2 regions of the Paenibacillus sp. FSL K6-1330 genome follow, and region 2 is predicted to be linked to the other one. Evidence: predicted binding sites of a transcription regulator. Region 2 holds the regulator's gene; the other holds the start of a gene.
The links. The regulator Rex, encoded in region 2, represses fermentation and respiration genes when NADH is low (regulators of the CRP and FNR family bind a similar motif). The targets are predictions, from matches to a motif close to TTGTGAAATATTTCACAA.
Positions count from the first base shown of each region.

Region 1: a site for Rex is predicted at 2,076-2,093, ahead of adhE (bifunctional acetaldehyde-CoA/alcohol dehydrogenase). Genes of this name have one in related genera too.

Region 1 covers NZ_CP150269.1:2,636,153-2,640,793, forward strand. The annotation lists gene NYE54_RS11850 (transposase) at 328-753, shown strand; gene NYE54_RS11855 (asparagine synthase) at 915-1,073, opposite strand; gene NYE54_RS11860 (Crp/Fnr family transcriptional regulator) at 1,162-1,890, opposite strand; gene adhE (bifunctional acetaldehyde-CoA/alcohol dehydrogenase) at 2,167-4,641, shown strand, end outside.
Region 2 covers NZ_CP150269.1:2,808,565-2,813,205, reverse strand. The annotation lists gene NYE54_RS12795 (DUF5590 domain-containing protein) at 145-663, opposite strand; gene NYE54_RS12790 (amidohydrolase) at 695-1,996, opposite strand; gene NYE54_RS12785 (redox-sensing transcriptional repressor Rex) at 1,971-2,636, opposite strand; gene dinG (ATP-dependent DNA helicase DinG) at 2,709-4,641, opposite strand, start outside.

The DNA of each region.
Region 1 (4,641 bases), 170 kb from region 2:
ATACGAAAAGAAACCGTTTCTTGGTAAAATGGAAGTGCGACCCACCATCTACGAAAGGAACGATTTCTTTGTACATTCAATATACCATGGACCAACTTTATCTGCCAATGGACGGGGAGGATGACATTCCTCCTTATCATCTTGTTCGCATCGTCAATGAATCGGTCAACCGAAGTGGCAACAAGATATCAGCAAGCTAGACAACTGGCAGTACGACGAAGCAGAAGATACATGGACGTGTGCGGCTGGGCGAAAGCTGTGGTTTCGCTATGAAAGTAAGGAAACGATGGTAAGCGGATATGAAATACGAAAGGACACTACCGAAGCGTGAGCTGCGAAGGGTGTTCATGCAAAGCTGCTTGCACGAAAGCTCAAGGGAACCGGGAAATCAGCGTAAGTCTCAGGTATCTTCGTTACAAGCAGCAAGTGAGAGAGAAACTTCGAAGTGAGGAAGGCTATGCGTTGTCGGTGCGGCGAATGGTCGAACCGGAGAGTGGGTTTGGGCAGTTGAAGAATAACCGGGGATTCTGGCGATTTCTGCTTCGAGGACTGACGAAAGTGAGCCTAGAGGTCGGATGCCTTTCGCTTGCCATAATCTGCTCAAGCAAGAGGCAACGGACCGAAAAGCAAGAAATGGCGGTGCAAGGAGATAACATCCTGAGCACCGCCATTTCTTTATTTGACACATTTTTTAATCGGACGAACCGTCCGTCAAGTGAGCAAACCTACTTATGGAGACAGCTCCTTCTTTAACGATATACGAACGAGATGTTTTGGAGGCTTTACCTCCAAGCCAAGCAGATGAAGTGGAACCTAATGAGTAAACAAAGAAACCGTTCCATTGGTAAATGGTGAGTTGTCCTTCCATTTACCAAGAAACGGTTTCTTTTTGTGTACCTTGTCTTCCAAATCCTTTACCGATGTTCCACCAGGTCAATCGCACCAAGCACAATATGAGCCAGTCCGAAGCCGAGAATACCGGTTGCGGCAAGTTTATACTTGCTGCCAAGCAGAGCGGCACCCGAAGCAGAAACCACAGTTCCAAGAACAGCAGGAATCAATCCTTCACGCATGCTGAGCACTCCCTTTAATTTGGTTTGGAAAGACAAGGTTTATTGTAAGCAGATGACTGTATATTATGCACAGAAGGGAGAAGGCCGATTAAATCCGGCAGATTTCGTTCGGACACAGCTCGCAATGGCAGATTTCCTGCAGCATCGGAAGATCTTTAATGACAATCATTCCGCCGGCATATTCGATGGCATCTTTTTTGCGTAAGTCACTCAGCATCCGGTTCACGCTTTCGCGGGTGGCCCCAATCATGTTCGATAGATCGGTGTGGGTAATCTTCTTGTTGATGAGAATGGTATCATCCGCTTGATGCTGTCCGTAGGTGTTGCTCAGACGGATCAGTGTCGATGTTAAAGCACCGGGCTTACCGTACATCATGAGATCCCGGAATTTGGTCTGGGTGATGCGGTGGTGTATGCCCATCCACTTCATAAAATCAATGGCGAAGTCGCAATGCTGACAGATCAGCAGCTCCAGATCCTTGTGCTCAATGACACCGACAACGCTATCCTCCAGCACCTCTGCCGAGAAACTGTGATTGTTGCTGAAGAATGGATCGGCTTGCCCGACCATGTCTCCTGGATGGTACATATATAGAATGAGCTCTTTGCCTTCATCAGTCGATTTGGTTAATTTAATTCTTCCTTGTTTAACGTAGTACAGCTTGTCGGCAAAGTCGCCTTCCCAGAACAAATGGGATCCTTCAGGGAGTACCCTTTCCTTCATGCTGACCAGCAGACGGTTGCGGTTTTGTTCCGAGAAGCACTGCGTGTTCCCTAAGTTTTCGATTTCCATTACATGGTCTACAGTAGTATTCATGTTGGTATCCCCTAACATCCTAAAATTTGATCTGTTTAATCTTTAAATACATTATAACGTGAAAACATTCACTTTTGGGGGAGAATAAGAAGGAAATCGTGGCGAATTTTCAAACTTTGTGATCTCTTTCACTTAAAAGGAGGGAAAGACAGGCATAAATTACACAGAAAAGAAAAATATTTATATTGTGAAATATTTCACATGAATTTAGAGAAGGCTGTGTTACGATCAAAGCGTAGACGAGAAAGAAACATGAACCATGGGAGGATGAGAGATATGGCTGTGAGCAAAGGAACGGTTGAAGTTAAAGGACAAACAGCATCGGAGTACATTCAAGGGCTGATTGACAAGGCGAATCGAGCCAAAGAAAAGTTTATGGAATTGAATCAGGAACAGGTCGACGGGATTGTACAGGCGATGGCCATGGCAGGCCTTGAGAAGCACATGCAGCTGGCAAAGATGGCGGTTGAGGAAACGGGACGCGGCGTGTACGAAGACAAGATTATCAAGAACCTGTTCGCCACAGAGTATATCCACAACAGCATCAAGTATGACAAAACGGTAGGTATTATTGAAGACAACGCCTATGACAGCTTTCAAAAAATAGCAGAGCCGATTGGGATTATCATGGGGATAACACCGGTAACCAATCCGACCTCCACAACGATATTCAAGGCGCTGATCTCCATTAAAACAAGAAACCCGATCATCTTCGGATTCCATCCATCCGCGCAGGCATGCAGCCGGGAAGCCGCGCTGATACTGCGGGATGCCGCCGTGAAACAAGGTGCTCCTGCCGATTGCATCCAGTGGATCGAAGCTCCTTCCATGGATAAAACCAATGCACTCATGAATCATCCTGACGTCGCCTGCATTCTGGCCACGGGCGGTTCGGCAATGGTCAAAGCGGCATACAGCTGCGGCAAGCCGGCCCTCGGCGTAGGACCAGGTAACGTGCCTTGCTTTATAGAGAAGAGCGCGGACCTGGATCAAGCAGTGAACGATTTGATTTTATCGAAGACCTTTGATAACGGCATGATCTGCGCTTCGGAGCAGGCTGTCATTATCGAAGAGCCTATCTATCATACAGTGAAGAAAAAAATGATTGCCAGCGGCTGTTATTTCGTCAACAAGGAAGAGCTGGCGAAACTGACTGCGCATGCGATGGTATCGGAGAAATGTGCGGTTAATCCGTCCATCGTCGGAAAGCCGGCAGCTAAGATTGCCGAGGCTTGCGGTTTCGAGGTACCGGAAAGCACCAAGATCCTGATTGCCGAGCTGGAAGGGGTCGGTCCGGCTTACCCGCTGTCTGCCGAGAAACTGAGTCCGGTTCTGGCCTGTTATAAGGTGAAGGATGCGGAGGAAGGCATAACACGCGCTGAAGAGATGGTTGCTTTTGGCGGCATGGGCCACTCGTCGGTGATCCACTCGCACAATGAAGACATTATTATGAAATTCTCGGATCGGATGAAAACCTGCCGCATCCTGGTGAACCAGCCTTCTTCGCAAGGCGGTATCGGGGATATCTACAACACGAACCTGCCATCGCTGACGCTGGGTTGCGGCTCGTATGGACGTAATTCCACATCGTCGAACGTGACGGCTGTCAATCTAATCAACGTGAAAAGGGTGAACCGCAGAACCGTGAATATGCAGTGGTTTAAAGTACCGGACAAAATTTACTTTGAAAAAGGCTCCACGCAGTATCTTGCAAAAATGCCGGAAATCACCCGTGTTGCGATCGTTACCGACCCCATGATGGTGAAGCTGGGTTATGTGGAGCGGGTAGAGCATTATCTGCGTCAGCGCAGAGTGCCAGTGGCCATCGAGGTCTTCTCGGAGGTAGAGCCGGATCCTTCAACAACGACAGTAGAACGCGGAACGGAGATGCTTGCTAGGTTCCAGCCGGACTGCATTATCGCCCTCGGCGGCGGATCGCCAATGGATGCAGCGAAAGCGATGTGGCTGTTCTATGAATACCCGGATACGGACTTTAACAATCTGAAGCAAAAATTTATGGATATCCGCAAGCGGGTCTATAAATATCCGAAGCTTGGACGGAAAGCGAAATTCGTTGCCATTCCAACAACGTCGGGAACTGGCTCGGAAGTGACTTCGTTTGCCGTCATCACGGACAAAGGGCTGGGGAATACCAAGTACCCGCTGGCTGATTATGAGCTGACACCGGATGTGGCGATTATCGATCCGGAATTTGTATACACGTTGCCTAAAACAGCGGTAGCCGATACCGGTATGGACGTTCTGACACATGCTATTGAAGCCTACGTATCGGTGATGGCCAGCGATTATACGGATGGGCTTGCCATCAAAGCCATACAGCTCGTGTTCCAATATCTTGAGCAGTCGGCGCTTACCGGTGACAAACTCGCCCGCGAGAAAATGCATAATGCTTCGACGCTTGCCGGCATGGCTTTTGCGAATGCGTTCCTTGGCATCAACCACAGTCTTGCGCATAAGTGGGGCGGCCAGTATCATACGGCACACGGACGCACCAATGCGATCCTGATGCCTCACGTCATTCGTTACAACGCCAAGAAGCCAACAAAATTCGCGGCATGGCCTAAATATACCCATTTTGTGGCTGATGAGAGATATGCTGAAATCGCACGGATTCTCGGGCTGCCGGCAAGAACAACGGAAGAGGGCGTAAACAGTCTGATTGGCGCGATCCGGGAGCTGAACAGCAAGCTCGGTATCGAGGAGTCGTTCCAGCAGCTTGGCATCGATCCT
Region 2 (4,641 bases):
TATATCACATCTTATATACTTTTTCATGCATGTCTGTGAAAATATTTAGAACAGTTTTTCCATATTCTTTCTGAATACGCTTACATATCGGAGAAAAAGAGAGGCACCCTATGGATTTTAAAGGGCGCCTCTCTTTCTGTATTTTTATTGATTTGGAAGAATAATGTCATTCCCGATGGTGTTACCATCCTGAAAACGATAAAACCGATAGCCGCGCTGACCGTTGTGTTCATACTGCAGCTGCCATGCATACTCGCCCTCATACATTCCAGGCAGCAACCGCTTAATTTCAACGCCAGGCAATTCGTTATAGATCTGATCCCGCATCTGGGCTTCTGACATTCCCGTTTTCAATAAAACGGACTGGACAGCGTCAGCACCTTCAACAGGTACGTTGTCATCCGTAAATTTCACCCATACCATACGATCTTGATTGTCTTGATCCTTCCCGCTTACTACCCAATAGTTATTATCCTCGCCCCACACCGATTTATAGGTCTTCCCGGATGTAACCAATTGGCCATGCTGCTTCGCGGCAACAATTGCCATTCTTTCTTCATTCCAAGTATCTTTCATAACATATGAATAATAGAGCTGTAAACCAAGCAGCAACAGCAGCACGCTGGACACACTCAGCAAAATCCACTTCGTTTTTTTCTTCAAATCCGTCTTCCTCGCTCCCCTTGATTATTCCCTAGAGGGTTGTAAGACGCTCAAAGGCACGCTGCGCTTCCCGGCGGATACGTTCCTCATCAAGAGTAAGACTCGCGCCATTCTTCACTACCTGCTTGCCGTCAACCCATACATGCTCTACATCCTTCGCACTGGCTGAGTAGATAGCGTGTGAAATATAATCGGTCCGTGGAAGGAAGTGCGCTTGATCCGTGTTCAGTGCGATCATATCTGCTTTCATTCCTACCGCAAGTGTGCCGATATCCTCAATGAACGCCGATCGGGCTCCATACTCTGTTCCCATCCGAAGCGCTTCGGATGCTGGAATGGCTGTTGGGTCCCCGCTTACCCCTTTATGGATCAGTGCAGCCAGTCGCATCTCTTCAAACATATCCAGGTTATTGTTACTCGCAGGTCCATCGGTACCCAGCGACACCGTTACGCCGGCTTTCAGCAGTGCAGGCACGCGAGCGATGCCGCTGGCAAGCTTCAAATTGCTGCCTGGATTATGCGACACCATAACTTGATGCTTGGCCAGGATTTCGATTTCTTCATCGGTCAGATGGACGGCATGCGCAAGCAGCGTTGGACGGGAGAACATGCCAAGCTTCTCCAAATGGGCAACAGGGCGAAGTCCGTAGTCTTTTACATTCTGAGCTACTTCCGTTTCCGTTTCGGACATATGCGTATGCAAAGGCAGATTCAAATCATGCGATGCCTGAACGAATTTTTCGATGAAATCCGGGGGGCACGTATAAGGTGCATGCGGGGAAATCATCGTCGTAATTCTCCCGTCAGCCTTGCCATGCCAGTCTTTTGCGAATGCCACCGCCTCATCCAGCTTCTGCTGCTGCACCTCAGGCGGACACAATCCGATGACGCCGCGCATCAGGACGCCGCGCATTCCTGAGTCCTGCACAACCTTGGCAACCTGATCCATATGATCATACATATCCACAAATGTCGTGGTTCCGCCTTTGATCATCTCCAGCACGGAGAGTGCGGTTCCCCAGTATACATCGTCGGCCGTGAATTTGGCTTCCATAGGCCACATTTTTTCCTGAAGCCATACCTGCAGTGTCAGATCGTCGCCATAACCGCGGAGCAGGGACATCGCCGCATGTCCGTGCGTGTTCACTAACCCCGGTAGGAAAAACAGATGAGTTCCGTCGATAACTTCTGTTCCCTCTTGGACGGTTGGCTCTTCTTCACCCAGATAGGTTATCCGGTCATTCTCCACAACCATATATCCGCGTAACACGGATCTTCCTTCCTCTAATACCGCAAACGTTCCGTTCTTAACCATCCACTTCGTTATCGTCATGTGCTGCATCCTCCTTGCCGTTATCCAAATAATAGGCCAAACTCTGCAAATCTGTAGTAAAATCAGCCGTATGAATCCGGATATGGGATGGGGCTTTCAGGATGGTTGGCGCAAAATTCAGGATAGCCTCGATGCCTGCGGCGATAAGCTGATTGGCTACATTCTGCGCTTCAAAATCCGGAACGGTGATTATCCCGATACGAATGCCGTACTCATGAACCGTCTTCTCCAGTTCCTCCATCGGCTGTACAACCAAATTGTTAATTTTCATACCAACTTTGGGAGAATACGAATCGAAAACCGCCACAATCTTCATATTGTCCTTCAGAAATGCATTGTAATTCGATAATGCATGTCCAAGATTACCGGCCCCAATCAATGCGACATTGATCTTCTGGTCCAGCTTTAGAATCTGGCGAATTTTCTCGATCAGATAAGATACGTCATATCCGATCCCTTTCCGTCCAAAATCACCGAAATACGCTAGGTCCTTACGAATTTGAGCAGGATTGAGGTCCAGTTTTTGTCCCAGTTCCTGGGAGGAAACCGTGGAGACCTCCCTTTTCTGAAGCTCATTCAAATAGCGCAAGTATACAGGTAATCTGCGGACCACGGCTTCCGAAATTTTTTCCGATTTCATTCATGCTCCCCCTAATAATAGGTTAATAACTACATTTTTTTGTGACAGATCATTTCGTTCATTGTTTCACTTTTATTCAGCTTGGTTCTCTATGCCTGCCTCTTCCTGCAGCCATTCCGAAATTCGGGGAACGATCCCCTCTGTCGGCATATGCTCCATCTTCGGCCCCGGCAAAGAATATAAGAAATATTTCCCGTAATAGGATTCAATGACCCGGGTATCGTAGACAATGACAATCCCCTTATCTTGCGCGGTCCGCACCAGTCGGCCAAATCCCTGTTTGAAGCGAATGACCGCTTGCGGAACCGAAAGTTTCATGAACGGGTTCTTCTTCTGCTGCTGCAGCAATTCGCTCTTGGCTTCGACCAAGGGATGATTCGGCGGCTGGAACGGCAGCCGGACGATCGCAAGGCAAGTGAGCGCCTCCCCGGGTATGTCTACCCCTTCCCAGAAGGAGCTCGTACCCAGCAGGACCGAAGCACTGCTATCCTGGAATCTCCGGATTAACTTGGTACGGCTGGTTCCGTCCATCCCTTGTCCCAGTACCGTAATATCGCTGGATGCCAGCGCCTCCTTCAACGGCTCGTGAACCTGACGCAGCATGCGGTACGAAGTGAACAGCACAAGCATGCGGCCATGCGTAGCGATTGCCGTATCGGCCAATGATTGCACAAGTGTATTCACAAAGAGTGCATCCCCGACCGAGCCCTTCACGCTCGGAAAATCGCGCGGCACGACAAGGAGGGCCTGCTCCCTGTAATTAAACGGGGACGGCAGCAGAACCGTGTTCAAGTTGCCGCTATCTGCCGCTTCCTGAAGACCCAAGTTCTCGATCATGAACTGAAACGATTTATCCACCGACAAGGTCGCCGATGTCAGGATCACGCTTTGTTTCTTGTCAAAAAACAATTCCTTCAAGTGGGTGCTAACATCGACAGGCACTGCATAAAGCTGCAGCGATTTGCCGCGGAAATTCCCGTTAGCCTCCATCCAGTATACCGTGCCTTCATCATTCAGAGCCATGAAGGACCTCAGGTCCTCGCGGTGTGCGGCCAGGTCCTTAAACAGACCCGATAGGTCTGTTAACAAACTGTCCGCGCTGTAGTCGTCCAGATCTTCCTTCATCTCGGCGATCAGCTTGTCACCCTTGCGAACGACATCGCCCAGCGTCACATGAATTTGATGCTCCAACTCGGCCAGCGAATCCCAATCCTTCGGCTTCTTCAGAGGCGATAAGCGAAGCGAGAATTGACCGGCATCCCCCGGAGTCGCGTCTCCGCGTTCCGGAAGTAGTCCGAACAATTGATCGCTGAGCCGGTCCCAATTCTCTTTTGCGGTGATCAGATCCGGATAAATCCGGTCTATGATGGAGGACCACTCGACAGCCTTCTCATGCGACGATGCTTGCAGCAGCTGGCGAAGAGCCGGAAGCTGACCGCTGCGGCTGTCTTTGTACATACGAGTCAACGTATGGACCACCGAAAAATATTTCATCTGCAAGCCAAGGTGCTTGCCAGCGACGTCCTCCAGATGATGCGCTTCATCAATGACGAGACGCTCATAACTCGGAAGCAGCTGATGATTCGCTTTTACGTCAGTGAACAGCTTCGAATGGTTCGTAATGACAACATCCGCGATGCCCGCTTCATGTTTAGCCCTGTGATAGTAGCATTTGCGGAACCATGGGCAGGCACGGCCAAGGCAGGAATCCGAATCACTGGAGATCGTCTCCCAGAAATCCCCTCCGCGACCGCCAAAGTTCAGTTCTTCATCATCCCCGTTCTCCGTCTGGGTCAGCCAGACCAGCATCTGCGCCGCGGTGATCACATCTTCCTTCGGGGAATGAAAATCTCTTCTATTTATTTTATGTTCAAATTTTCTCAAACACAAATAATGGCCTCTTCCCTTGAAAATAGCCGCTTTAAAAGGAAAAGGAACAACCTGGGTGAGCAGGGGAATATCCCGGTCACGCAGCTGTTCTTGAAGGTTGATTGTATGCGTGCTC